2 regions of the Rummeliibacillus sp. G93 genome follow, and region 1 is predicted to be linked to the other one. Evidence: predicted binding sites of a transcription regulator. Region 1 holds the regulator's gene; the other holds the start of a gene.

Region 1 (14,937 bases):
CCATTAGATTCAACTGCTATACATCCAGAGAGCTATGATTTAGCAAACCGCATATTAGAAGCGGTAGGGTTAGATAAAAAACAAATAGGCACGGCAGAGGCAGAACAAGCAATTGCAAATTTAAATATAAAAGAGCTAAGTAAAGAATGGGAGATTGGCGAAGTTACATTGAAAGATGTGATTGATTCATTAATGAAACCTTCTCGGGATCCGCGGGATGCTTTTCCACAGCCCTTGCTTAAAAAAGATGTTTTAAAAATGGAGGATTTACAGCCAGGAATGGAACTTCAAGGAACAGTCCGCAATGTAGTCGACTTTGGAGCGTTTGTCGACATTGGCGTAAAGCAAGATGGACTTGTCCATATCTCAAAGCTGAAAAAAGGTTTTGTTAAACATCCATTAGACGTAGTTTCATTGGGGGACATTGTCACTGTTTGGGTAGACAATGTAGAGAAGGATAAAGGTAGAATTGCTCTAACAATGCTTCCACCTAATCAATAATAATTAGTTTTTATATTTAAAGAGGCAAAGAAAATTAGCGGTGGTTTGTTATGAGGCAAGTACAGCCATCTGTCCATTTAAAATCTTAGCTTCCACCGCTAGTCTCTTTGTTTTTTCTTGCGTAAATAAAAAACAGCAATATTCAAAACGAGAGTATACTTATTTATAAGGAGGGACATAATATGACAGATTGCGAACTACAAGAGCTCGTCTGCCAAATCTCCAAAGAAGTATTTCATAAACCATTTCGCCATCGGGCATATTTTAATTCTCGCCTCCGAACAACAGGTGGACGCTATTTGCTTAAATCTCATGATATAGAGGTTAACCCGAAAGCTTATGTGCAATTTGGTTTGAAAGAAGTAGAAGGAATCATCCGTCATGAGTTATGCCATTATCATCTTCATATAGAAGGAAAGGGATATAAACATCGTGATGCAGATTTTCGGACACTTTTAAAAGAAACAAATGCTCCTCGATTTTGTTCGAATTTAGAACAAAAGAAGAGACCGGTAAAGCGTGCTCAATATATCTATGTATGCACAGAATGCGGGTTAAGGTATAGCCGTAAGATACGTATGAACACAGATCGATATAGATGCGGCAAGTGTTTAGGGAAGCTAAAGATAATTAATTAAACTTTTTTTGAAATAAGGGTTGACGTTTTATGGACAACCCCTTATACTTATAAAAGTCGACAGGGTGATAACACGCTGACACGACAGAATAATACTTTTCCGAAGTAGCTCAGTTGGTAGCAGCATCTGACTGTTAATCAGAGGGTCGCAGGTTCGAGTCCTGCCTTCGGAGCCATGGCCCCTTGGTCAAGCGGTTAAGACACCGCCCTTTCACGGCGGTAACACGGGTTCGAATCCCGTAGGGGTCATTTTCATAACGGTCCGGTAGTTCAGCTGGTTAGAATGCCTGCCTGTCACGCAGGAGGTCGCGGGTTCGAGTCCCGTCCGGACCGCCATTATGAATGGGGTATAGCCAAGCGGTAAGGCAACGGATTTTGATTCCGTCATGCCCTGGTTCGAATCCAGGTACCCCAGCCATTCTTAATAATAGCTACGAGTCATTAGCTCAGTTGGTAGAGCATCTGACTTTTAATCAGAGGGTCGTAGGTTCGAATCCTACATGACTCACCATTTTTCTTCTTGACACATTAAGTTGAACATGCTAAAATAGTTATTGTTCGTTAAGTCGAAATGCGGTCGTGGCGGAATGGCAGACGCGCTAGGTTGAGGGCCTAGTCGGGGCAACTCGGTGGAGGTTCAAGTCCTCTCGATCGCACCAAAAATTATATATGCGCCCATAGCTCAATTGGATAGAGCGTCTGACTACGGATCAGAAGGTTGTGGATTCGACTTCTGCTGGGCGCACCATTTATTCAAAAATATATTAACTACGCGGGTGTAGTTTAGTGGTAAAACCACAGCCTTCCAAGCTGTTGTCGGGAGTTCGATTCTCCTCACCCGCTCCATTATATGAACCTTGAAAACTGAACAAGCAAGATGTTAATCATTTAAACTTACTAACAACTGTTAGTTTTAAAGTCATCATCGTAAAGATGATGCGCTAGTGAAATTTTGAGCAATCAAACACTTTTATGGAGAGTTTGATCCTGGCTCAGGACGAACGCTGGCGGCGTGCCTAATACATGCAAGTCGAGCGAATGACGAGGAGCTTGCTCCTCTGATTTAGCGGCGGACGGGTGAGTAACACGTGGGCAACCTGCCCTGCAGACTGGGATAACTTCGGGAAACCGGAGCTAATACCGGATAATCCATTTTACTTCATGGTGAAATGTTGAAAGGCGCTTTCGCGCCACTGCAGGATGGGCCCGCGGTGCATTAGCTAGTTGGTGGGGTAACGGCCTACCAAGGCGACGATGCATAGCCGACCTGAGAGGGTGATCGGCCACATTGGGACTGAGACACGGCCCAAACTCCTACGGGAGGCAGCAGTAGGGAATCTTCCACAATGGACGAAAGTCTGATGGAGCAACGCCGCGTGAGTGATGAAGGTTTTCGGATCGTAAAACTCTGTTGTAAGGGAAGAACAAGTACGTTAGGAAATGAACGTACCTTGACGGTACCTTATTAGAAAGCCACGGCTAACTACGTGCCAGCAGCCGCGGTAATACGTAGGTGGCAAGCGTTGTCCGGATTTATTGGGCGTAAAGCGCGCGCAGGTGGTTTCTTAAGTCTGATGTGAAATCTCGCGGCTCAACCGCGAGCGGTCATTGGAAACTGGGGAACTTGAGTGCAGAAGAGGATAGTGGAATTCCAAGTGTAGCGGTGAAATGCGTAGAGATTTGGAGGAACACCAGTGGCGAAGGCGACTGTCTGGTCTGTAACTGACACTGAGGCGCGAAAGCGTGGGGAGCAAACAGGATTAGATACCCTGGTAGTCCACGCCGTAAACGATGAGTGCTAAGTGTTAGGGGGTTTCCGCCCCTTAGTGCTGCAGCTAACGCATTAAGCACTCCGCCTGGGGAGTACGACCGCAAGGTTGAAACTCAAAGGAATTGACGGGGGCCCGCACAAGCGGTGGAGCATGTGGTTTAATTCGAAGCAACGCGAAGAACCTTACCAGGTCTTGACATCCCAGTGACCGCTCTAGAGATAGAGTTTTCCCTTCGGGGACATTGGTGACAGGTGGTGCATGGTTGTCGTCAGCTCGTGTCGTGAGATGTTGGGTTAAGTCCCGCAACGAGCGCAACCCTTGATCTTAGTTGCCATCATTTAGTTGGGCACTCTAAGGTGACTGCCGGTGACAAACCGGAGGAAGGTGGGGATGACGTCAAATCATCATGCCCCTTATGACCTGGGCTACACACGTGCTACAATGGACGGTACAAAGAGTCGCAAACTCGCGAGAGCAAGCTAATCTCATAAAACCGTTCTCAGTTCGGATTGTAGGCTGCAACTCGCCTACATGAAGCCGGAATCGCTAGTAATCGCGGATCAGCATGCCGCGGTGAATACGTTCCCGGGCCTTGTACACACCGCCCGTCACACCACGAGAGTTTGTAACACCCGAAGTCGGTGAGGTAACCTTTTGGGGCCAGCCGCCGAAGGTGGGATAGATGATTGGGGTGAAGTCGTAACAAGGTAGCCGTATCGGAAGGTGCGGCTGGATCACCTCCTTTCTAAGGAATTTAACGGAATACAGACTTCGTCTGTAGGATTAACATCTTGCTGTTCAGTTTTGAGGGTTCATACTCTCAACACTTTGTTCTTTGAAAACTGGATAAAACGACATTGAAGAAATTCTTAAGTAACACATTTATTAAGTTTTAAATTTTTTAGGCTTAATAACTTAAAGGCTTTATAAGCCAACGGTTAAGTTATTAAGGGCGCATGGCGGATGCCTTGGCACTAGAAGCCGATGAAGGACGGCACTAACACCGATATGCTTCGGGGAGCTGTAAGTAAGCTTTGATCCGGAGATTTCCGAATGGGGAAACCCTCTATCCGTAATGGGGTAGAATCTTGACGTGAATTCATAGCGTCTTGATGGCAGACTCAGGGAACTGAAACATCTAAGTACCTGAAGGAAGAGAAAGAAAAATCGATTCCCTTAGTAGCGGCGAGCGAAATGGGAAGAGCCCAAACCAAGAGGCTTGCCTCTTGGGGTTGTAGGACACTCTATACGGAGTTACAAAGGAATGCGTTAGGCGAAGCGGTTTGGAAAGACCCACCATAGCAGGTAACAGTCCTGTAGTCAAAAGTGCATTCTCTCTTGAGTGGATCCTGAGTACGGCGGAACACGTGAAATTCCGTCGGAATCTGGGAGGACCATCTCCCAAGGCTAAATACTCTCTAGTGACCGATAGTGAACCAGTACCGTGAGGGAAAGGTGAAAAGCACCCCGGAAGGGGAGTGAAAGAGATCCTGAAACCATGTGCCTACAAGTAGTTAGAGCCCGTTAATGGGTGATAGCGTGCCTTTTGTAGAATGAACCGGCGAGTTACGATTACATGCAAGGTTAAGTTGAAGAGACGGAGCCGCAGCGAAAGCGAGTCTGAATAGGGCGAATAAGTATGTGGTCGTAGACCCGAAACCAGGTGATCTACCCATGTCCAGGGTGAAGGTAAGGTAACACTTACTGGAGGCCCGAACCCACGCACGTTGAAAAGTGCGGGGATGAGGTGTGGGTAGCGGAGAAATTCCAATCGAACCTGGAGATAGCTGGTTCTCTCCGAAATAGCTTTAGGGCTAGCCTCGTGATGAAGAATCCTGGAGGTAGAGCACTGTTTGGACTAGGGGTCCATCCCGGATTACCGAATTCAGACAAACTCCGAATGCCAGTGATTTATACACGGGAGTCAGACTGCGAGTGATAAGATCCGTAGTCAAAAGGGAAACAGCCCAGACCACCAGCTAAGGTCCCAAAGTAATTGTTAAGTGGAAAAGGATGTGACGTTGCTTAGACAACCAGGATGTTGGCTCAGAAGCAGCCACCATTTAAAGAGTGCGTAATAGCTCACTGGTCGAGTGACGCTGCGCCGAAAATGTATCGGGGCTAAACAATTCACCGAAGCTGTGGATAGACATCTACGATGTCTGTGGTAGGAGAGCGTTCTAAGTGCTGTGAAGTCAGACCGGAAGGACTGGTGGAGCGCTTAGAAGTGAGAATGCCGGTATGAGTAGCGAAAGATGGGTGAGAATCCCATCCACCGAATGACTAAGGTTTCCTGAGGAAGGCTCGTCCTCTCAGGGTTAGTCGGGACCTAAGCCGAGGCCGACAGGCGTAGGCGATGGACAACAGGTTGATATTCCTGTACCACCTCCCTGCCATTTGAGTAATGGGGGGACGCAGTAGGATAGGGCAAGCGCACTGTTGGTTATGTGCGTCCAAGCAGTAAGACGTGAGAGTAGGCAAATCCGCTCTCTATAACGTTGAGCTGTGATGGCGAGCTCTTTAGAGCGAAGTTCCTGATTTCACACTGCCAAGAAAAGCCTCTAGCGAGGCAGGAGGTGCCCGTACCGCAAACCGACACAGGTAGTCGAGGAGAGAATCCTAAGGTGAGCGAGAGAACTCTCGTTAAGGAACTCGGCAAAATGACCCCGTAACTTCGGGAGAAGGGGTGCTCTAGTAGGGTGCAAGCCCGAGAGAGCCGCAGTGAATAGGCCCAGGCGACTGTTTAGCAAAAACACAGGTCTCTGCAAAACCGTAAGGTGACGTATAGGGGCTGACGCCTGCCCGGTGCTGGAAGGTTAAGGGGATTGCTTAGCGCAAGCGAAGGTGAGAACCGAAGCCCCAGTAAACGGCGGCCGTAACTATAACGGTCCTAAGGTAGCGAAATTCCTTGTCGGGTAAGTTCCGACCCGCACGAAAGGCGTAACGATCTGGGCACTGTCTCAACGAGAGACTCGGTGAAATTATAGTACCTGTGAAGATGCAGGTTACCCGCGACAGGACGGAAAGACCCCGTGGAGCTTTACTGTAGCCTGATATTGAATTTTGGTACAGCTTGTACAGGATAGGTAGGAGCCATTGAAACCGGAGCGCCAGCTTCGGTGGAGGCGTCCTTGGGATACTACCCCAGCTGTATTGAAATTCTAACCCGTACCCCTGATCGGGGTAGGAGACAGTGTCAGGCGGACAGTTTGACTGGGGCGGTCGCCTCCTAAAGAGTAACGGAGGCGCCCAAAGGTTCCCTCAGAATGGTTGGAAATCATTCGTAGAGTGTAAAGGCACAAGGGAGCTTGACTGCGAGACCTACAAGTCGAGCAGGGTCGAAAGACGGGCTTAGTGATCCGGTGGTTCCGCATGGAAGGGCCATCGCTCAACGGATAAAAGCTACCCCGGGGATAACAGGCTTATCTCCCCCAAGAGTCCACATCGACGGGGAGGTTTGGCACCTCGATGTCGGCTCATCGCATCCTGGGGCTGTAGTCGGTCCCAAGGGTTGGGCTGTTCGCCCATTAAAGCGGTACGCGAGCTGGGTTCAGAACGTCGTGAGACAGTTCGGTCCCTATCCGTCGTGGGCGTAGGAAATTTGAGAGGAGCTGTCCTTAGTACGAGAGGACCGGGATGGACACACCGCTGGTGTACCAGTTGTTCTGCCAAGAGCATCGCTGGGTAGCTATGTGTGGACGGGATAAGTGCTGAAAGCATCTAAGCATGAAGCCCCCCTCAAGATGAGATTTCCCATTACGCAAGTAAGTAAGATCCCTCAAAGACGATGAGGTAGATAGGTTCGAGGTGGAAGTGTGGCGACACATGGAGCTGACGAATACTAATCGATCGAGGACTTAACCAAATTCTTAAGAACCTTCAATTCTCGTTTATCCAGTTTTGAGAGAACAAAATCTCTACATACAAGTGGAGTGATGATGGCAAAGAGGTCACACCCGTTCCCATGTCGAACACGGAAGTTAAGCTCTTTAGCGCCGATGGTAGTTGGGGGCTTCCCCCTGTGAGAGTAGGACGTCGCTTCGCAACCAAGCACAGCTGATTTTTCAGCTGTGTTTTTTTATATTCTTTTCTATAGCATTTATATAAAATTAACGAGACTCATTCATTGATTAGCCTTCAGAAAAACAGGGTAAACTAAAGTAACTAAAAAATGGGGTGAAGTTAATGAATAACAATTATGATGCAAATGAAGTTGAAAAAGTAAGAGAGCTCATTAAAGATGTAGAAACAGCTATGCTGACAACAATTTCACAAGACGGATTAGTATCTCGTCCGATGAAGACTCAAGAAGTTGAGTTTGATGGGGATTTATGGTTCTTCACGAAAAAGGAAACCGAAAAGTATGATGAAATAAAAAAAGAAGCAGACGTAAATGTATCTTATGCTGGTAAATACTATGTCTCTGTACGAGGTAAAGGCACAATCGTAGATGATGTAAACAAGAAAAAGGAATTATGGAGTGCAGCTTATGAAAAGCTTTTAAATACGAGCTATGACGATCCTAATTTGATTTTAATCAAAGTGGAGGCAGAGTCAGCAGAGTATTGGGAAACAGGCAATATGATGAAAAGCATGGTTCATCTTTATAAGAAGATGAGAGGTAATGATGATGACACCAACAAAATGAATAATACGATTGAGCTCGATTAATATTTAAAAACTATCTTCAATTTTTTAATTGAAGATAGTTTTTTATATAGCATTAAAATGTGGCAGTTTGAACATTTCAGGAGATTTAGGTAAACTAGGAGTAATGAGAATGTGAGAGGACGAGTCTTATGACGATGGAAATCATGGTTGCTTCTTTAGAAGAGACCACAGAGTTGGCTATGAAATTGGCCGATTTATTAGAATCAGGTGATGTACTCACTTTAGAGGGAGATTTAGGTGCAGGGAAAACAACCTTTACGCAAGGTATCGCCAAGGGTTTAGGCATTACGCGAACAGTTAACAGCCCTACATTTACGATTATGAAACAATATGAAGGTAGATTACCTCTTAATCATCTTGACGTATATCGGCTTGCGGACGGCGAAGAAGATTTAGGATATGATGAATTATTCTATGGTGATGCCGTTTCGATCATTGAATGGGCTCATCTAATAGAATCAGATTTACCTGCTGATCGTTTAGCCATTGAGATTAAGCGGATTGACGATAATAAAAGAAAGTTTATATTAATACCTTTTGGGAAACGGTATGAACTATTGTGCGAGGAGTTAAAAAAGTGATTTGGTTAGGAATAGATACAGCAAATTCACCCTTGGCAGTAGCTATTGTGAAGGATGGAAAAATTGTAGCGGCAGAAACTAGAAATATGAAAGTAAATCATTCAGCTAGTGTTATGCCGGCTATTGAAGATATTATCAAAAAAGCAGGCCTTTCACCAAGTGATATAGATGCGATTGCGGTTAGCCAAGGGCCCGGCTCTTATACGGGGGTCAGGATTGGCGTAACCGTAGCTAAAACATTAGCATGGACGCTTCAAATTCCATTGGCTGGTGTATCCAGCTTAAAAGTATTAGCCGCAAATGCTGGTATATATCAAGGCCTTGTGTGCTCGGTCATTGATGCAAGGCGTGAAAATGTGTATGGCGGTGTATATAATTCCGCTCATCAATTAGAATCGGTTATTGATGATGGTCATTATAGCATGGCTTCTCTTTTAGAGAAATTAAAAGAAATAGGTCAACCTGTCCTTTTTGTTGGGCAAGATGTAGATGTTTTCTGGCAACAGATTAAACAACAATTAGGAGAGCTTGCTACGCGCGCTCCATATACGTTTGATTTACCTAGTGCAGGGCAGCTCATTTATCTAGCGGGGCAGAAAGAATTGCCGGCAGTGGAAGACACACATCATTTTGTACCAACTTATTGCCGACTGGTAGAAGCAGAAGCCAATTGGTTAAAAGAACAGAAGGAACAAAAACGATGATTACTTATAGAGAGATGACAGTTGAAGATGTAGAAGCCGTCCATGCGATAGAGGAAGCCTCTTTTCCTACACCGTGGACAGTAGAGGCGTTTTATCAAGAAATGATTCGTAATACACAAGCCACATATATTGTTGCTGTAGAAGAGACAGGGCAGCTTATAGGCTTTTGTGGTATGTGGATTGTACTTGATGAAAGCCAAATTACAAATGTTGCGGTCCTTCCGGAAGGTCGAGGCAGAGGTATTGGAGAAGGACTTATGCGTGAAGCGATAATGACAGCGAAAGAAAGAGGCGTTGTCATCATGAGCCTTGAAGTGAGGGTTTCCAATACGGTTGCTCAAAACTTGTACCGAAAACTTGGGTTTCAAGCAGGCGGTATAAGAAAAGGGTACTATACTGATAATCAAGAGGATGCTCTTGTGATGTGGGTGAATTTATAATGGAAAATATATATATATTAGGAATTGAAAGCAGCTGTGACGAAACAGCCGCATCTGTAGTGAAGAATGGAACTGAGATTGTCTCAAATGTGGTAGCATCACAAATTGAAAGCCACAAACGCTTTGGAGGCGTCGTGCCAGAAATCGCTTCTAGGCATCACGTCGAACAAATTACTGTCGTTATTGAAGAAGCGTTAAAGCAGGCGAATATACAACTTGCTGATTTAAATGCTGTCTGTGTGACAGAAGGCCCTGGCTTAGTAGGCGCTTTATTAATTGGCATCAATGCGGCAAAAGCATTTTCCTTTGCACATGGTTTACCCCTTATTGGCGTACATCATATTGCAGGTCATATTTATGCCAATGCACTAGTACAGCCTATGGAATTTCCACTATTAGCTCTAGTCGTTTCCGGAGGCCATACTGAATTGGTTTTGATGAAGGAAGACGGCAATTTTGAATTAATTGGTGAGACGCGTGATGACGCGGCAGGCGAAGCTTATGATAAAGTGGCAAGGGTATTGAACATTCCGTACCCAGGCGGCCCGCAGATTGATCGATTGGCACATGAAAGCGATGGTGAAGTTGATTTCCCACGCGTATGGCTTGAGCCAGATTCATATGACTTTAGCTTTAGCGGGTTAAAATCTGCTGTTATTAATTATAAACATAACGCAGACCAACGAGGAGAGGTTATCAATCCAATGCATGTGGCGAAAGGGTTCCAAGATAGTGTAGTGGAAGTATTGACAGCCAAAACCTTAAGAGCTGCTCGGCAATACAATGTGAAACAAGTGATAGCAGCTGGAGGTGTATCAGCCAATAAAGGTTTAAGAGATGCACTAACTGCAACCTTTAACAAAGAGGGTATACCTTTTTATGTGCCACCATTAAAGTTATGCACAGATAACGCTGCTATGATAGCAGCTGCAGGGACTTCTATGTTTAAAGCGGGTAAAAGAAGCGATTTAGCGTTAAATGGCCGACCTGGATTAGAGTTGTTGTCATGGAATAAGTAAAGTTATACACAGAAAAGGACTTTCATGTAAAAGTGAAAGTCCTTTTTGTAATAAAAAGTGTGAAAATTCTAAAATAATCCACAAATTGTGGACAGTTTGTGGATTAAATGTGTAATAACTAGATATAGTAGCAGTTTATACACATTTTTATGTGTATAACTAGAGTAAAATCTGTGGATAATGTGGAAAACTATTTTGAACCATTGAAAAATAAGGATTGCTTATGTGAATAAATTTGTGGAAAAACATAGATGGAAAATTAGCTATTGACCAATATATAGACAATATATGTGTTGTTACGACAAAAGGAGCTATCAAATGATCAATCATTCGACAGCTCCTTTTTATAACTAATAGTTATTCACAGCATCTCAAGCTCTTCATTTAATTCAAGCCATTCTAATTCGAATACATCATGCTGCTCTTTCAAATCATCTAATTGAGTTTGCAATTCCAGTACTTTTTCATGGTTCTGGAAGATTTCAGGGTCACAAAGCATCTTCTCAATGTCTTCTATTTGCTGGTTTAGCGTACTTAGCTGTTGTTCAATCTCTTCTATACGCCTGGTTATTTTTCGAATCTTTTTCTTCGCTTCTTTATCAATTTGCGTTGTTTTTTGTTTTTGATCGACTATTTCGATTGGCTTTTGTATTGCAGCCTGTTTTTCGGCAGCTATTTCTTCAAGCTCATGCTTCTTTTCAACGTAATAGTCGTAGTCGCCAAGATATTCAGTTGTCCCATCATGCGAAAGTTCAACTACTTTAGTAGAGATACGATTGATAAAATAACGGTCATGCGAAACAAATAGCAATGTGCCAGGGTAATCCACCAATGCATTTTCCAATACCTCTTTACTGTCCAAATCAAGGTGGTTAGTCGGTTCATCAAGAATGAGGAAGTTTGCCTTTTGGAGCATTAATTTTGCCAAAGCAAGCCTTGCCTTTTCGCCACCTGATAAATCACGAACAATTTTATCTACATCTTCACCTGAGAAGAGGAAGCGTCCTAAAACTGTCCGAATGTCCTTTTCATTCATTAAAGGCCATTCATCCCATAGTTCTTTTAATATCGATTTATTGCTATCTAGCTTTGCGAGTTCCTGATCATAGTAGCCGATTTGAACATTTGTGCCGAAATGGATTGTTCCAGAAAGCGGTGATTCATCTTTTATAAGTGTCTTTAATAATGTCGATTTTCCCACACCATTCGGGCCGACTAAAGAGATCCGATCTGTACGATAAACATGCAGCTGGATATTTTGAGAGACAGGAATTCCTTCGTAGCCTATTGTTAAGTCATTCACCTGCAACACATCATTGCCGCTTTGGCGTTCAATCTCAAATGAGAAAGTAGCGGATTTTTCATCTCCTTCTGGAGAATCCATCCACTCTGTTTTTTCAAGTATCTTGCGCCTGCTTTGTGCGAGCTTTGTTGTAGAGGCTCGTACAATATTTTTTTGTATAAAGTCTTCTAGCTTTGCCTTTTCGCCTTGTTGCTTTTCATACAGCTTGCGGTCACGTTCATAGTTTTTTGCCTTTTGATCCAGGTAATTACTGTAGTTTCCAGTAAATTTGTTGACATGGTGGCGTGATACTTCATAAACGATCGAAACGATTTGATCGAGGAAATAACGGTCATGGGATACAATTAAAATCGCTCCATCATAACTCTTTAAGAAGGTTTCGAGCCAGTTTAGTGTCTCGATATCTAAATGGTTGGTTGGCTCGTCCAAAATCAACAGATCGGGCTTGCTTAATAATAGTTTTGCAAGGGCGAGACGTGTACGCTGCCCTCCAGATAGCTCAGATATTTTTTGATCATAGCTGTCAGGATAGAACTGCATGCCGTGCAGAATAGAACGTGTATCAGCTTCATATTGATAGCCGCCTCTTTCTTTGAAATCATGCTGCAATTGATCATATTCTGTCATGACCTTTGCATATTGATCAGGATTTTCATAGACCGCAGGATCAGCCATATTCAGTTCTAGTGTACGAATGGTTTGTTCCAGCTTTTTCAACGGTTCAAAAATCGTCATCATTTCTTCCCAAATAGATAGGGTCGATTCTAATCCGGCATGTTGGTCTAAATAGCCAAGCCGAATATCCTTTGGTTTAATGATTTCGCCAGAATCATATGAAAGTTTGCCTGCGATAATTTTTAAAAGGGTGGATTTTCCCGCGCCATTTCTTCCAACGAGGGCAACGCGGTCACGATGCTGCACTTCTAATTTAACTCCGCTTAAAATTTCATCACCCATATAAGATTTATATAATTGATTGACCTGTAAAACGATCATATATTTACACCTCAGTTCACTCCTAGTTTATAGGAAGTCGAAAGGGTATGCAACGAGGATTACTTTGCAAAAAAGCTAATTATCATGTACTATTGAAGGGATTTTGATTTGCTAGCAGGAGGAAAAAGCGTGAAGTCCACAAGTAAAATTCCACAAGCTACAACCAAAAGACTGCCTCTCTATTACCGCTTTATCTTAAAGTTTGCAGAGGATGGGCAAGAAAGAATCTCTTCCAAAGAATTAAGTGAAGCGATGAACATTGACTCTGCAACAATTCGCCGTGATTTTTCCTATTTTGGAGCACTCGGCAAAAAAGGGTACGGCTATGAAGTCCAATATTTATTAACGGTCTTTCGCGGTGTATTAGATCAGGATGAACGTATGAACGTAGCCATTATAGGAGTAGGGAATCTTGGCAGTGCTTTGTTAAAATATAATTTTCAAAAGAACCATAATATGAAAATTGTTGCAGCATTTGATACAAGCGGAACAAAAGAAGGTAAGTATATCAATGATATTCCTGTTTTTCCGCCAGAATTATTAGAAGAAAAATTTTTAGAATACAAAGCGGAGTTGCCTGTTTTAACGATACCCGCCCGTTCTGCACAGCAAATGGCCGATAGGCTTGTCGCGATGGGGGTAAAAGGCATCTTAAATTTCGCTCCTGTCACATTGCATGTTCCTGATGATGTACGTGTACATACAATCGATTTGACAGTAGAACTACAGACATTAAGCTATTTCATGCGTAATGACGAAAGATAGATTAACTTCTATACAAATAGATAAAAGTGGCGCACAAGTTATTTACTTGTGCGCCACTTTTTTTGTTGAAAGGTGACTTCCAAACCTTAAATGAAATGTATATCGAGATAAATGATTGCATATGGTTATAACGTTAGTCATTTATAAGATAGGTTAGGTGATTATATGGATAAGTACTCGCAAAATAAAAAATCAGTTAAAAAAGATGCGAAGCAAGAACAATTAGATCAATATCGTAAAAGTAATGCAGGAAAACCGTTAACAACCCAGGAAGGGCGAAAAATTTCTAATGACTCGGAAACATTAAAAGCAGGGGTCCGTGGTCCTTCTCTTCACGAGGACTATTGGTTCCTTGAAAAAATGTCGCATTTTGTACATGAAGAGATTCCTGAACGAATCGTGCATGCTAGGGGCTATGGAGCCTATGGGGAGTTTGAATGTTATCAATCGATGGAGCACGTGACTGAGGCGTGCCTTTTCCAAGAACCCGGAAAAAAGACGCCTTTAGCTGTTCGTTTTTCTACTGTCCAAGGCCCGAAAGGTTCATATGATACGGCACGAGACTTGCGTTGCCTAGGCGTTAAGTTTTATACAGAACAGGGCAATTATGATTTGACTACCATTGCGATGCCTGTATTGATTAACCAAGATCCGATGAAATTCCCTGATGCCATGCATGCATATCAAAGTAAGCAGAGTGACGACATCCCAACAGCTACAGGTGCACATGACCGCTTTTGGGATTATGTAGCGAATAATCCAGAAGCACTTCACATGGTAACATGGATTATGTCTGACCGCGGCATCATAGAGAATTACCGAGTAATGGAGTCTTGGTCTATTAATACTTATTTATTCGTCAACAAAAAAGGCGTAGCAACGTTTGTCAGGTTTGTTTGGAAGCCGGTTCTAGGCGTACACTCTCTTCTACAAGATGAAGCTATGAAAATTGGCGGTATTGATCCAGATTTCCATAGAAAAGATTTACGTGAAGCTATTGATAAGGGAGCGTTTCCTGAGTATGAACTAGGTGTACAATTAATCGCGATGGAGGATGAGTTCAAGTTTGACTTTGATATATTGGATCCCGCAAAATTTTGGCCTGAAGAGCTTGTACCAGTTCAACTTATCGGTAAGATGACCCTCAACCGTAATATTGACAACTATTTTTCAGAAAGTGAGCAAATCGCGTTTAACCCCGCAAACGTAGTGCCGGGCATTGGCTTTTCAAATGATCCTGTTTTACAAGGTAGATTAATAGCCTATAGGGATGCACAGCAATATCGCCTTGGCAGTGCCAACTATCTCGAATTACCTGTAAATAAACCGCTCTGTCCTTTCCATAATAATCAGCGCAGAGGTACCATGAGAATGAGAATTGATGAAAACGAAGTAAACTATCATAATAACTCGTTAATGGGCAACACACCTCATACATCGTCACCGGAAGAAGGAGGCTATGTTCATTATCCGACAAAAGTGGAAGGTCATGTTATTCGGGGAAGAAGTGAGTCATTCAATGATTACTTCTCACAAGTGCGAATCTTT
Region 2 (14,937 bases), 860 kb from region 1:
TTTCCTTGTTTTATTTAGAGTGATGCTTTACATTTTTTTATTTAATGATGTTTAATTTTCTACTATTAGGGTATTACATTATCAGTAAGGGGGAGAAGAATGACAATATTAATAGTAGATGATAATCAAATCAATCTCTTTTTAATAGAGAATATACTTAAACGTGCAGGTTATACAGACTATTCCTCTCTTACATCTGCCAAAGCCATGTTCGATTATTTAGAAACAGAAGTAAAAGAATCAACAAACACATCTGTTGATTTGATTCTTCTGGATATTATGATGCCTGAAATGGACGGAATTGAAGCATGTAAGATACTACAAGATAACCCTAAGTTTAAAGATATACCAATTATTTTTGTGACAGCTATTGAAGATTCAAAAAAAGTTGCCGAAGCGTTAGATGTCGGCGGCATTGACTATATTACCAAACCAATTAACAAAACAGATTTGCTAGCCAGAATTCGTGTAGGCCTTCGATTAAAATACGAAAAAGATTGGCATAAAAAACATGAAAAGAAAATACAAGATGAACTTGAATTATCCATGCAAGTGCAAAGAGGGCTTCTTAGCAAACCTTTAATAGAAGAAAGATTTAATGTCAATGCATCCTATTTGCCTGCAAATCAATTAGCCGGAGATATGTACTATTGGCAAAAGATAGATGAAGATCGATATGGTGTAATCTTATTGGATGTAATGGGCCACGGCATTACATCATCTTTAGTGTGTATGTATATATCTTCTGCATTACGAGATGCTATTCGCAAAAACCCCGACCCTGTGGCACTAATTGAAGAACTAAATAGATGGATGAATATACTGAATCAAGAAAAAAATACGTTCCATTATTATTTTACTGCCATATATTTAGTTATTGATACGAAGAATAATACTATTGAATATGTGAATGCTGGCCATCCACCTGGGTTTTTATTAGTCGAAGATCAAAGAATTATTACCTTATCGACCAATTGCTGCCCTGTAGGATTGTTTAGAGAAATGAAAGTGAAAAAAACAACCATTGAATTTAAAGAAAAAATTCAAGTTCTTATTTATACGGATGGGGTAATGGAAGCATTAGATGATATCAATCATGATGGGCTAGAAGAATTGAAGAAATTAGTGATTAACCAGAAGTTTGATAATATTCAAATGCAGGAACCTATTGAGTATGTATTACCTAAAGAACTGCAAATTGATCAACCTGATGATATGTGTGTAATTATGATTCAAGCGGGAAATATATCGTAGATACATATACAGGAAAAAAACGTTCTATTTCAATTAAGAAATAGAACGTTTTTTATTTGCTAGATTACCAAAGCTTATAGCCTTTAGAACCTAGTGGAGCATTTTGTATAATATCATAGATAGGGAATGTGTAAGCAATCAATATTAATGCTGCTAGAATTACAAGCCATACTTTGAAATTTTCCAAAATAGCAGGTGTTTTCTCTGCTTGTGGAGAAATTTCAGCGATTGGGAATTCTTCTTCACCTTTAGGTGCAAACCAGCAAAGTTTTACAAAGATATACAAGAAGATGATAATACCAATGAACAATAATGTGCCACCAACAGCTTGAGCAACTTGGTAAGATGCCCATGTCTTAGCAATTTCTGCACCGCCATAATCAGAGAAAGCAGAACGGCGAGGTGCACCCAGTAAACCTTCAATATGCATGGAGCTAGACATAATGGCCATACCAACAACCCAAACGATTGTTTGGATAATACCAAGGCGATTTAACTCTTTTGTAAACACTCTTCCTCTTAAGTGAGGAACCAGCCAATAAGCCGCACCGAAAAATGTTAGAATAACGGTAGTTGCCACTGTTAAGTGGAAATGTCCTGTTACCCAAATGGTATTATGGATAAGTTGGTTCATTTGGTTAGATGCATTGACAATACCACCAGCGCCTGCTGGGATAAAGATTAACATACCCATAAACGGAGCGAAGAATCTTGCATCTCCCCAAGGTAATTTTTTTAGCCAACCAAACAGTCCTTTAGCACCTTTTGAACGTCCGGCTAATTCAAACGTTGCAAACATTGAAAATGCTGTCAATAAAGAAGGAATAGATACCATCATAGTTAGAACTACTTGAACATATTTCCAAGATGGGTCAATACCAGGTTCAGTCAATTGGTGATGAACTCCGACTGGGATAGAGAATAATACGAATAAGATAAATGCAAGGCGAGCAAGAGAATCTGAGAAAATTTTCCCGCCAATAATTTTTGGAATGATGGTATACCATACCATGTAAGCTGGTAATAACCAGAAATACACAAGTGCATGCCCGAAATACCAGAATAAAGTACGTGATAAAAGAATATCAACTCGTTCTACTAGGCCAAGTGACCAAGGTAACAATTGGAATAATACTTCAGCAGCTACCCCGAGAGTTGCAACAAACCACATTAAGTTATTGCAAACGACCATGAATGAAAGTAAAGGTGAAGTTTGTTTTGGATTTTCTTTGCGCCATTGTATCCAACGCATTGCTTGTGCAAGTCCTCCGATCCAAGAACCAACAATAACAAGTGTTAGGCCTAAATAGTAAATCCAGTGTGCTTGTAATGGGGCATAGAAAGTATAGAGAACAGATGCTTCATTTAAAAGAACCATCGCAGCTGCCATTGCAGTACCTGCTGTCATGACCCAAAATCCAATCCAACCTAGTAATCTTTGTTTATTTGATAGGGTACCAGATGTACGGCTAACAGCTGCAATTTGAAAACCATAGATAAAGAATGTAGTAAGTATTAAACCTAGCAAAACACCATGTACAGTTAAAACTTGATAATAGCCAATGCCAAAGGGTAATTCAAAATGCCCTGAACGAACTAAAACTTGCAATAGACCTGCAGTTCCACCCAAGAATAGAGCTATGAATGCAACATAAATATGAGCCATAGAAAGTTTAGCATCTTTAGGATTTACTTTAAGAAGCTCAGCTGTTTTTCTATTAACCTTACTTGCAACGGTTAGACTATCATTTTTGACTTTTGATTGATCGATGACTGTTTGACTCATTTTTTATCCACCACCTTAAGCATAGAATGCATTTGCGCATGGCCAACTCCGCAATATTCGTTACATACAATTAAATACTCGCCAGCTTTATCGACTGTTGTCACATATTCAGAAACATAGCCAGGTTCTAACATCATGTTGACATTCGTACCGGATATTTCAAAGCCATGTACAACATCTTTAGAAGTAGCTATAAACTTAACCTTAGATCCTACAGGTACTTCTAGTTCTGGTGGGTTATAGTAAAAGGCAGAAGCGAGAACTACTATTTCATAATCCCAATCTTTACCGGAAACTTTGTGAATACCAGGTTTGTTAAATGGTGCAATTTGATCTACCTTTTCATGATTTATTGTGTTTTTGGCACTTGGTGGATGACTGCCGTTATGAAATGCCATGATTCCTGTAATTAATAAAAATACGATTAAAGATCCGCCACCAAATAAAAGCCAATACTTTTCATATTTATGCAGATGCATTTTTTTCCCTTCTTTCCTTTATTTAAAAACGTTCTAAAAATAGGCCAAAGCATGCAGCCCACGTAATTACTATAAAAGCGCCTAACGCAAATACTAAATAGAGTGTTCCTTTTAGGTTTTCTTCTTCTTCATGTTTCTTGGGTGCCATCGAAATCGCTCCTTTCAATTAAATCAAAACATTTATTCTGCAAAAGTTTGCAAGAGAGGAGCTTCTTAAATAAATAATCTAGAACGAGATGAATTAAGTTTTCACTTCATCCCTAAGAGTGGGCTGTGACTAACCGAAGAAAGAAGGCTTCTCTGAATAAAGTTTTGTTTTATTGTTTGAGTAAATGATATAAAAAAAATATAGGTTTAGATGTGATAAAAATCACACCTTCTTACAAAAAGTGTGAAAGAAGTGTGAATAGGAATGTGTGTTTTAGAAGGTTAACTAGCTGAGATGATAAAAATCTAGGAAGAATAGTGATATGAGGAGGGGGGTTGAATGGGAGCACCTTTGGAGAGTGATTAAAAACTCCTAGATTTGTCTTTAACAAACTATGAGTAATCTGGATATAAAAAAAGAAGCTTTGAAAAAAGCTTCTTTTTTCTAACTCGGATCCATCGCTAGCAATATGGTTAACTTTCCGATGGCATCTATTTCAACAGGGAGTATGATTGCTTGATTATAGCCAAGCAGTTTTGTATGGCCCACCATAACAGTTGGTGGTGTAATATCTAATACTAATTGTTGTGCAGCAACATATGTACAAAGATTGCCAGCAATCATATTGCCAAACTCTCCTGTAAAAGATTCCAGCATTTCACCTTCAAGCTTCATTCCGAACATGGCTTCACTAATAGTACTGAAAGTTTCTGGAGAGGAATCTATAATGATTCTTCCCTTTAAATCTCCCACCATGCCGATTAAAACTCCGATTTCGGATTGTTCGTAAGGTTCTTTAGAAATGGATGGAGCTGAGACATGGACGTCGTTCGGTAATACAGTTTTAAGTGATTGAATCATGCTATTGAGTATAGTTTGTACTTGTATCGATGTGCTCATTGAGAACTCCTTATGTTATGACCTTTTTAATATAGTATCACGCAGCAAAAGAATTGAATAGTTGTTGACGTCACATAGTTTTTTTATTATGATGAAATTAACAAATGAGAATGATTTTCATATTCACTGATTATTTTCTTTAAAAGGAGCGTTTCAGATGGTTTATGCATTCATTGGTGCAACACTTATTATTTATGGGGCAATAGGCAAATATATTTTTAATCAAACCTCTACGCATTTAAAATAATTTTTTCAATCCTTCTAATAATAGAAGGATTTTTTTATTATAGGCATGGTAAAATAGCGTTAAGGCAAAAAAGGAGGAAATGATTTTCATGAGTCATTTTGAAGAACAACTACATCTGCTGCTAAAACAGACTGCAATGCAATATTTAATCTATCAACATAACGAAGACCAGGAAAGGCTTCAAAAAACGAAATTATTTGCTGAAAAGCTAATTAATAAAGAATATATGATTGCCTTTGCAGGTCATTTCTCTGCAGGTAAATCTACTATGATTAATGCGCTGACAGGGGATGATCTCCTTCCTTCTTCTCCTATACCAACAAGCGCAAACGTTGTAAAAGTACATAAATCGGATGAGAACTATGCCATTGCATACCTAGTAGATCAAGATCCTATCAAATTTGATGACGGATATGATATTAAAACAGTAAAAGAATTCGCTAAGAACGGTGCCTTGGTTTCTCAAATTGAAATTGGCCATAAAGATTCTGTTTTGCCAAAAGGCATAACAGTAATGGATACACCAGGTGTGGATTCGACTGATGATGCGCATCGTTTATCTACGGAAACAACGCTGCATTTGGCTGATATTGTTTTTTATGTAATGGACTATAATCATGTCCAATCAGAATTAAACTTCCAATTTACAAAGAATTTAATGAAGCATAATCCTAATGTTTATCTTATTGTGAACCAAATTGATAAACATAAGGAGAGTGAACTAACCTTTCAGGAATTTTCCGATTCGGTGTATCAATCGTTCTCAAATTGGGGCGTAGAACCCAAAGGGATTTACTTTACCTCATTAAGAGACTTTAATCTTCCTTACAATGATTATAATAAAGTAAAAGAAATAGTCATGAATAGTATGGAAGGTTGGCAAGATCATTTAATTGCTGGAGGTAAGACAGCCCTTGAGCAGCTTCAAATAGAACATGCACAATATTTAGAAACTAATAAAAAACAGCTATTAGAAAATAATGAAGCCATTTTATCGCAAGAAGAGTGGGAAAATAACGAAGAGATTACAGCAGACTTTGAAGTTGTACTTCAACAGTTGAAATTGTATTCAGCATCAAATTGGCAAAAGAATTTTGATCACAGCCGTGATGAATTATTAGAAAATGCTGCTATAATGCCTTTCGAATTACGAGAAAAATTGAAATATTATTTGGAAAGTGTACAGCCAGATTTCAAAGTTGGTATGCTTTTTTCTGGTAAAAAAACGCAAGCAGAAAAGGATCAGCGCAAGGAATCTCTGTATTCACTTTATAAAGAAATAGCGTTCTCCCAAATTTCTGGTCATATGCGTTCTTTAATGAAGAGCTCATTGAAATTAGTTAATGCTTTAACCGATGATTTTTCTCATGAAATCGATGATTTTGATTTGCAGCCACCATTTTCCGTAATTGAAGAACAAGTGAAACTTGATTCTGGTATTACAGGGGATGCGCTTTTAAACTTTGCCAATCGTGTAGCAAGTGCCACAAAGAGGTGGTATAAGCAAGACACGGATCAATGGAAGTTTGAAAAAAGCGCTTATATAGAAGAGTTGTCCTTTACGACAGTTGAGCCCTTAAAGAAAAAATGTGCAGTCTTGAAAAACAAAGTAGAAGTAATTGATGGCGCAAAAGCAATTGAAGAACAGGAAAAATATTTTGCTATCCAAAAAACGGTCTCGATTCAGACAATGAATCCTGAAGCAGATCAATGTGTATCTGAGTGGGAGCAAGAACATGAAAAGGCAATGGGCAATATCCGGCCGTTTGATCCATCTATGCTCGTAAAAAAAGAGGAGCAGGATCAAGAAGAGGAATTGGAGGATAAAATTTCATCTCCATCTATACACTCGACAACTGCTCTTCAAAACGCTGTAAGGACAGCAAGCGCTATTGAACCAATTCAAGGATTTTCAGAGGTTGCAAATTATTTAAAAAATAAAGTGAACCGCTTAAAGCAAAAAGACTTTACAATTGCACTTTTTGGAGCATTTAGTGCAGGGAAATCTTCTTTTTCAAACGCATTGATGGGGCAAAAAGTGCTGCCAGTGTCACCAAATCCTACGACAGCTGCTATTAATAAAATTCGTCCTATTTCAGAAGGCCATCCGCATGAAACGGCAGATGTCCACTTAAAGACTATTGGACAATTAGAAAATGACATTATTGCAAGTTATGAAGCAATTGGTATTACGATTCGTTCGCTAAATGAAGCATATGAGCGGGCAGAAGAGGCTTTGGCTAAACCACTCGACGATGAAAGACTGCATGTTCATAAATCCTTTGTGCGTGCCTTCAAAGAAGGCTACCCTACATTTAAAGAAAAATTGGGCAATACTATCAGGACAAACCGCGAAGAGTTTGAAAAGTTCGTAGCCGAAGAAAGCAGAAGCTGCTTTGTCGATAGTATTGATTTCTATTACGATTGTGAATTAACCCGTTTAGGTGTGACATTAGTAGATACACCGGGAGCAGACTCTATAAATGCACGGCATACGGGGGTTGCGTTTGAGTATATTCGTAATGCGGATGCTATATTATTTATCACGTATTACAATCACGCATTTGCAAAAGCCGATCGAGAATTTTTAATTCAACTTGGTCGCGTGAAGGATGCATTTGAACTAGATAAGATGTTCTTTATCGTTAATGCAATTGATCTTGCAAAGGATGCAGAGGAAGCAGAAGACGTAAAAGATTATGTGAAACAAGAACTCCAACGTTTCGGCATTCGCCATCCAAGACTATTTGGTGTTTCGAGTTTATTAGCATTGCAAGAAAAATTAGAAAGTCAGGATTTACATTCTGGTTTGCCATTGTTTGAAGAGAATTTCCATCATTTCTTATCAGAAGAATTGACAGCACTAGCAGTTCAAGCACTAGCTGAAGAAACGGAAAAAGCCCAAGAAAGACTTCGGATATTGATTCAGCAAACTGAAGACAATATGAAGCGAAAAGATGAACGTCTTGCTGAACTAGCTAAGTTAGAACAGTATATCCACACAAGATATATCCACTCTGCAGCTCAAACGATAACAAAAGATACAAAACAGGAACTGGATGAACTGCTCTACTTTGTATTACAGCGAGTTTACTATCGATACCCGGATTTCTTTAAAGAAGGCTATAACCCTACAACCTTCGCATCAAAATCATCTTCAGTTGCATTGGCCATTGCTTTGAAAGAAGTCCTAGCAAGTTTAGGGTTTGATTTTGAACAAGAAATGCGTGTTACTAACTTTAGAATTGCGAAATTTATCATGAAAAAAATTCACGAACGAGACCAAGATGATATGAAACAGCTCAAAGACATTAATGCTAGTTTTTCATTTATGCCATTTGAGGCAGAAGAACCTAATATTTTAGAATTCGTTGGTCCTTTTTCTGATAGCAAACCATATGAATCCGTTAATAAATATTTTAAAAATAATAAGTCCTTTTTTGAAAAAGGCGATAATTTGAAGTTGCGTGAAGCACTTGAAGAGCTAACTAAACCAGATGCCAAAAAGTATTTAGATGAACAATCAGCACGCATGAAAAAATGGCTTGAAGACATTATTGGAAAACTTGCTGAAGAATTGCGTCTACACATCTCGAGACAAGCTATTAACCAAATTGATATTGAAAAAACGTTGCTTCATGAAGGTACGAAGCTTGAAGAATGGAAACACATTTACAACACACTAATGAATGGGGTGGAGAAGTGATGGGTGAAGTTTTTCTTTCAGTAAAGGATATTCCTCTTGACTCTCAAGGAAAATATAAATGGATTGATGCTCGTTTTAATCTCCAGAATTCTGCCGAAGGTTCGACTGTTTATCAAAAACAGCACATTGGAGAAGCTGTTTTCTGGGATTTGGAGAAGGATTTATCAGACATGGAGCAACATGCGGGACGCCACCCAATGCCAACGAAAGATAAACTACAGGCTCTATTTGAAAGAAGTGGATTGCAAATGGACGATTCTATACTAGTCTATGATCAAGGCGGAACACCATTTGCAGCAAGAGCGTGGTGGTTACTAAAGTATGGCGGGTTTCAGAAAGTACAGATTGTCCAAGAAGGGTATAATGCTTTAGTTAATGAAGGCTTTAAAACGTCGAACGAATTGCCTGTTGTCCAACAGACAAGCTTAAACTTAAAATGGCAGGAACACCTATATGCAGACCGCATAGCAGTAAAGGAAATCGTAGATGGTCATGTGGATAGAACATTGCTTGATGCCCGATCGAACGCTCGCTATAAAGGAGAGATAGAGCCGATAGATCAAATTGCCGGCCACATCCCAGGAGCAATAAATTATGATTGGGAGCAATTATTACAAGATGGTAAACTTTGTCCTAATGAATCATTGTTGGAATTAGTATCTAAGAAAGAACCGATTACGGTTTATTGTGGAAGTGGCGTCACTGCTGCCCCGTTATTCGCTATGCTAAAGGAAATGGAATATGAAGACATACAGTTATATACTGGAAGCTACAGCGATTGGATTCAACACTTTGATATAGAGAAAGTTTAATATAAACATCCGCATTTTAGGAATGCGGATGTTTTTTATTTCAAATTACAAGGGATTTCTTTTTTTATGTCGAATGTTCTCGTTAAGAGTGTTGGAAGCGGGGGGATTAGTATAATTACTAGAGATCATGCATTAGAGATGATTACTGAAAATTTTAATGAGTTCTTTGATGAGTTAGAAAATATGAACCAATTAGAAACAGAAGCATTAAAAAATGAAATTCAAGGACGAAATATGTATATTCAGCAGCTGAAAAGTGAAAAAGAACTATTGTTAAAAGAAATAGGCATCATCAAGAAGGTAAATAACAACCTTTTAGAAGAAAGGAAGAAATTACGAAAGGAAATAGATGCGAAAAATAAAATCATGGACTTCACGGATGGCATGACCGTTCTACTTAATAAAAAATGTACCCTAGGGGAAAAGCAAAAAGTAATTGAACATCTATTTAGAATAGGCATTGACGATGAAAATTCAAAGTTATATATAGAAGAATTTATTGACGTTCTTTCCAATTGTTTAAGTTTATTAGATGTGAATCAAAGCAAAAGAATAAAAAGTCTTTTAAAGAAAAATATTGATTTTTATCATGAGCTTTTTTCAAATACAACTCCTCAAGCTCAATTAAAAATCTTACACATGTACAAAGTGAAAAATTGGATTGAGCTGCTAGAAAATTTCTTAGAAAGAACTGTGCAATCTAATAGCTTAAAGCGCTTTTCTGATATAGAAGGTCTAAATCTACTTTTATACATAATTTATTATAAGAAATTAAGCAAACTTGAACAAAATAAAACGTTTAAACTTTATTATCATGATCAGAATAAACCACTTTCTGCGAAGCTATATAAAAGTTATCATGACTATTCGCTAAGCAAAACTTTACGAGAGCTAAACAAATTTATTTCTATCATTAGTGAAGAACAAAAAAATATAGACTTGTTGAAAGGAGAAATTATACAATATTTCCTTGAGAAAGTTTTTACTGCAAAGGAAGTAGAAAATTATAGAATGTTTAAGAAGTACAATATTCAAACTGCGGAGAAGAAAACTAAACAATTCGGTATAAACTTTAGTGAATTAAGAAAATATGGTTATCAAATATCTGGTCGGACAGATGAACAACGTTGGCAAGCTTTAAATGATTTTGTAGAAGAATACGGTTTAGAGGTAACTGTAGCAGAGTTATCAAAGAGAATTAAACTTAAATCCAGAGAAGAAGACCAAAAAAAGTATTCCAATGCACTTTGTAAATGGAACAGCGATTTGGAAAAGTTAAAAATACAATATTATCGTGGAGATTTTCCTTGGCCGAATTTTGAAAAAAAAAAGTAGTGTTATCGGTGTGTGAAAATAGACTGTCTTACGCTATCCAACCCATTTATATTTATATTGATTTTTTGAAGCTTAGCTTGTAGACTTATTAAGGTAGTGCTTCTGAAAGAAATGGTATAAACAAGATTGTTTATAATTTTTTTAAGAAAAGTATTGCATTTATAAAAATGTCGGTATATAATTAATCTTGTCTTTAACGCGGAAGTAGTTCAGTGGTAGAACATCACCTTGCCAAGGTGGGGGTCGCGGGTTCGAACCCCGTCTTCCGCTTAATAGTAGAATGGTCTGGATTACTAGTAGGACATACATAATTTTCGGCTTTTAGCTTGAAATTCTATTTCTAACAAGCGCCCATAGCTCAATTGGATAGAGCGTCTGACTACGGATCAGAAGGTTGTGGATTCGACTTCTGCTGGGCGCACCATTTCCGGGAAGTAGCTCAGCTTGGTAGAGCACTTGGTTTGGGACCAAGGGGTCGCAGGTTCGAATCCTGTCTTCCCGACCATTTATATTCTATACACATTGGGGCCTTAGCTCAGCTGGGAGAGCGCCTGCCTTGCACGCAGGAGGTCAGCGGTTCGATCCCGCTAGGCTCCACCAATTTTAATATTTAATACTATGGCGGCCTAGCTCAGCTGGCTAGAGCGTACGGTTCATACCCGTAAGGTCGGGGGTTCGATCCCCTCGGCCGCCATATTTCCCTGGAGGAATACCCAAGTCTGGCTGAAGGGATCGGTCTTGAAAACCGACAGGCGGGTCAAACCGCGCGGGGGTTCGAATCCCTCTTCCTCCTCCATTTTCTCAAGAGCATACTCATATTATTATCGCGGGGTGGAGCAGTTCGGTAGCTCGTCGGGCTCATAACCCGAAGGTCGCAGGTTCAAATCCTGCCCCCGCAACCAAATGATTTGGTATTTTACGAAAGCATATTCGTATTATTATCCTGGGTGGAGCAAATTGCAATACGAAGGTTGCGATTAACATTGACGCAAGCGAAGCGTGGAAGATGTTATTATGCTTTGTTGATTGAAAAGATTATATTCTATACTATTATCGCGGGGTGGAGCAGTTCGGTAGCTCGTCGGGCTCATAACCCGAAGGTCGCAGGTTCAAATCCTGCCCCCGCAACCAAATGGTCCGGTAGTTCAGCTGGTTAGAATGCCTGCCTGTCACGCAGGAGGTCGCGGGTTCGAGTCCCGTCCGGACCGCCATTTTTTAGTTTAATATATTCTTATTTTGATGGGTCGGTAGCTCAGTTGGTAGAGCATTAGATTGAAGCTCTAAGTGTCGGCAGTTCGATTCTGTCCCGACCCACCATCAAATGCCGGTGTAGCTCAGTTGGTAGAGCAACTGACTTGTAATCAGTAGGTCGAGGGTTCGACTCCTTTCGCCGGCACCATATTTACTATTCCGAAGTAGCTCAGTTGGTAGTAGCATCTGACTGTTAATCAGAGGGTCGCAGGTTCGAGTCCTGCCTTCGGAGCCATATGGGGAAGTACTCAAGTGGCTGAAGAGGCGCCCCTGCTAAGGGTGTAGGTCGGGCAACCGGCGCGAGGGTTCAAATCCCTCCTTCTCCGCCATACAATAATGGCCCCTTGGTCAAGCGGTTAAGACACCGCCCTTTCACGGCGGTAACACGGGTTCGAATCCCGTAGGGGTCATTACATAACCTAACCTTCAGAGCATTCTGTATTGTTCTGAAGGTTTTTTGTATGCAAAAAGATGTTTACCATTAATTTTGAAGTGTGCCAGCCTTTATTCATTAAAAAATATAATAGCTTTCCATAGACTGTTTGCTAATATGAGGTTTAAACCTATCTTGACAATTAAATTAGGTAAAATGGGTCGCTTTCTATATAAAAGTTCTGTATGATATTTAGGATAACGAAATTTTCAGAAAGGACTTCATACATATGCTAAAACAGTTTTTTAGTTACTACAAACCACATAGGAAATTGTTTATAATTGATTTTTGTTCAGCCATTATAGTGGCTATTTTAGAGCTAGCGTTTCCTGTAGCTGTTCAAAAGTTTATTGATACGCTGCTTCCTACAAACAACTGGGGAATGATCACGAAAGTAGGAGGCCTTTTGCTCCTGGTGTATCTATTGAGTACCATCTTAAACTTTATTGTTAATTATCTTGGTCATAAACTTGGTATAAATATTGAAACTGATATGAGAGAAGAATTGTTTACACATGTTCAAAAGCAGTCTTTCCGGTTTTTTGATAATACTAAAACCGGCCATATCATGAGCCGAATAACGAATGATTTATTTGATATTGGCGAATTTGCACATCATGGGCCAGAGGATTTCTTTATCGCTATCATGACTTTTATTGGCGCTTTTTGGATCATGTTTACCGTGAATCCAACGCTTTCATGGATTGTGCTTGTAATGGTTCCAATTTTAATGGTTCTTGTTTATGTATCTAATGTAAAAATGAATAGGGCATGGACGGGTATGTACGGAGAAATAGCTGAAATCAACGGACGAGTAGAGGATAGCGTTTCAGGTGTTCGAGTAGTACAATCGTTTACAAATGAAACCTATGAAAAAAATCGTTTTAAAAAACAGAATGGATTATTTCGCCTCGTTAAATTAAGTGCTTATAAAGTCATGGGAGCGACAAACGCTAGTATCTATTTTATGACGAGGCTCTTGACTTTACTAGTCCTTGTAGTAGGAGCATGGCTAAGTTTTCATGACAAATTGTCATATGGTGAGCTGGTTAGCTTTATCTTGTATACAAATGTGTTAATTAAGCCGATTGATAAAATCACAGCATTACTGGAGTTGTATCCGAAAGGCATGGCGGGCTTTAAACGCTTTCAAGATTTACTCGCTCGTGATCCCGAAGTTCAAGATAAGCCGAATGCTTTAATTGCTCCACATTTAAAAGGTGCTATTTCCTTCAATAATGTAGATTTTAGTTATGATCATTCAAATGAAATTCTACAGAATTTATCTTTCGATTTAAAAGCAGGCGAAATGACGGCTTTTGTAGGGCCTTCAGGAGCGGGGAAGACAACAATTAGCTCGCTTATCCCACGTTTTTATGATGTTAATAGTGGTTCAATTACCATTGATGGAATAGATATTCGTGATATGACGAAGCATTCATTGCGCAAACAAATTGGTATAGTTCAGCAGGATGTATTTTTGTTTACTGGTACCATTCAGGAGAATATTGAATATGGCAAACTAGGAGCCTCATTTGAAGAAATTCAATATGCTGCAGAAAAAGCAAATCTTTCCGAACTAATAGAAAGTTTGCCAGATGGCTATCAAACAGAAATTGGCGAGAGGGGATTAAAATTATCAGGCGGGCAAAAGCAACGTTTAGCGATCGCTAGAATGTTCCTTAAAAATCCTCCTATTTTAATCCTAGACGAAGCGACTTCAGCACTTGATACACAGACCGAAAAAATTATTCAAGATTCACTAATGGAATTGGCGAAAAACCGTACTACTATCGTTATTGCTCACAGACTTGCAACAATTCGGAATGCTAATCGTATTATGGTAGTAACAAAAGATGGTATAGCAGAAGATGGAACGTTTACTGAATTGATGGAAAAAGGCGGCATTTTCGCGAAATTAAATGCTTAGATATATGAAAGTTATGGAGGATAGTTTAGCCTAATATAAAAGAGGTATATGAACTATAAAGACTTTTTAAAAAGAAAAAGGAGAGTATTATTTTCTATGAATCAACCTGACGACTATAAAATTCAGCCATTCTTTTCAATATGGCTCCATCCAAAGAAAACTGCCAGCTATGTGATCGAACATAAGAATTGGACATATGTTATTCTCTACGTCATACTTGGCGGAATGGCGAGCACAATGATAGGCTTGTCTGGACAAGAGTTATATCCTTCTTTTTCTATTTGGCTACTGTTGCTTGGCTGTATTTTAGCGGGACCATTCATAGGGGCAGTCAGCGTCATTATTTCTTCAGGCGTCATTTGGCTTGTAGGGAAATTATTTAAAGGAAAAGGAAGCTTTGAAGATATATTTAAAGTAATTAGTTTATCATCGATTCCTAATATTACTCTTGCTCCATTTATGCTAGTATGGATGGCTAATGCTCCTCAAAGTTTTTTTAATATGAACGATGAAGCATTAACAAATGGTGCTGCGATTATTAGTATTGTGCTGTCATTAGCGGTCTTTATAGTCACTATTTGGACGTTTGTCATCCAAGTGGGAAGTGTCGCAACTGCACATCGCTTTTCGAACTGGCGATCATTTTTTACGCTCGT

What was found. Region 1 encodes Rex, which represses fermentation and respiration genes when NADH is low (regulators of the CRP and FNR family bind a similar motif). Its sites were predicted from a motif close to TTGTGAAATATTTCACAA; they were not measured.
Region 2: M2M59_RS09960 (cytochrome c oxidase subunit 2A) is a predicted target of Rex. The motif match lies at 3,878-3,895, and genes of this name have one in related genera.

What each region holds. Positions count from the first base shown of each region.
Region 1 covers NZ_CP097314.1:2,831,065-2,846,001, reverse strand. Annotated here, with positions in the region: gene M2M59_RS14335 (Tex family protein) at 1-501, shown strand, start outside; gene M2M59_RS14330 (SprT family protein) at 684-1,139, shown strand; tRNA gene M2M59_RS14325 (tRNA-Asn) at 1,238-1,314, shown strand; tRNA gene M2M59_RS14320 (tRNA-Glu) at 1,316-1,387, shown strand; tRNA gene M2M59_RS14315 (tRNA-Asp) at 1,398-1,474, shown strand; tRNA gene M2M59_RS14310 (tRNA-Gln) at 1,482-1,556, shown strand; tRNA gene M2M59_RS14305 (tRNA-Lys) at 1,574-1,649, shown strand; tRNA gene M2M59_RS14300 (tRNA-Leu) at 1,712-1,797, shown strand; tRNA gene M2M59_RS14295 (tRNA-Arg) at 1,810-1,886, shown strand; tRNA gene M2M59_RS14290 (tRNA-Gly) at 1,911-1,984, shown strand; rRNA gene M2M59_RS14285 (16S ribosomal RNA) at 2,108-3,655, shown strand; rRNA gene M2M59_RS14280 (23S ribosomal RNA) at 3,847-6,775, shown strand; rRNA gene rrf (5S ribosomal RNA) at 6,839-6,954, shown strand; gene M2M59_RS14270 (pyridoxamine 5'-phosphate oxidase family protein) at 7,096-7,581, shown strand; gene tsaE (tRNA (adenosine(37)-N6)-threonylcarbamoyltransferase complex ATPase subunit type 1 TsaE) at 7,710-8,162, shown strand; gene tsaB (tRNA (adenosine(37)-N6)-threonylcarbamoyltransferase complex dimerization subunit type 1 TsaB) at 8,159-8,866, shown strand; gene rimI (ribosomal protein S18-alanine N-acetyltransferase) at 8,863-9,306, shown strand; gene tsaD (tRNA (adenosine(37)-N6)-threonylcarbamoyltransferase complex transferase subunit TsaD) at 9,306-10,325, shown strand; gene M2M59_RS14245 (ABC transporter ATP-binding protein) at 10,687-12,624, opposite strand; gene M2M59_RS14240 (redox-sensing transcriptional repressor Rex) at 12,754-13,389, shown strand; gene M2M59_RS14235 (catalase) at 13,555-14,937, shown strand, end outside.
Region 2 covers NZ_CP097314.1:1,974,584-1,989,520, reverse strand. Annotated here, with positions in the region: gene M2M59_RS09975 (fused response regulator/phosphatase) at 100-1,254, shown strand; gene M2M59_RS09970 (b(o/a)3-type cytochrome-c oxidase subunit 1) at 1,319-2,920, opposite strand; gene M2M59_RS09965 (cytochrome c oxidase subunit II) at 3,037-3,519, opposite strand; gene M2M59_RS09960 (cytochrome c oxidase subunit 2A) at 3,542-3,667, opposite strand; gene M2M59_RS09955 (chemotaxis protein CheX) at 4,112-4,567, opposite strand; gene M2M59_RS09950 (dynamin family protein) at 4,903-8,520, shown strand; gene M2M59_RS09945 (sulfurtransferase) at 8,475-9,332, shown strand; gene M2M59_RS09940 (hypothetical protein) at 9,399-10,667, shown strand; tRNA gene M2M59_RS09935 (tRNA-Gly) at 10,866-10,937, shown strand; tRNA gene M2M59_RS09930 (tRNA-Arg) at 11,015-11,091, shown strand; tRNA gene M2M59_RS09925 (tRNA-Pro) at 11,096-11,172, shown strand; tRNA gene M2M59_RS09920 (tRNA-Ala) at 11,192-11,267, shown strand; tRNA gene M2M59_RS09915 (tRNA-Met) at 11,288-11,361, shown strand; tRNA gene M2M59_RS09910 (tRNA-Ser) at 11,371-11,463, shown strand; tRNA gene M2M59_RS09905 (tRNA-Met) at 11,493-11,569, shown strand; tRNA gene M2M59_RS09900 (tRNA-Met) at 11,722-11,798, shown strand; tRNA gene M2M59_RS09895 (tRNA-Asp) at 11,802-11,878, shown strand; tRNA gene M2M59_RS09890 (tRNA-Phe) at 11,909-11,984, shown strand; tRNA gene M2M59_RS09885 (tRNA-Thr) at 11,991-12,066, shown strand; tRNA gene M2M59_RS09880 (tRNA-Asn) at 12,077-12,153, shown strand; tRNA gene M2M59_RS09875 (tRNA-Ser) at 12,157-12,247, shown strand; tRNA gene M2M59_RS09870 (tRNA-Glu) at 12,257-12,328, shown strand; gene M2M59_RS09865 (ABC transporter ATP-binding protein) at 12,581-14,281, shown strand; gene M2M59_RS09860 (Yip1 family protein) at 14,378-14,937, shown strand, end outside.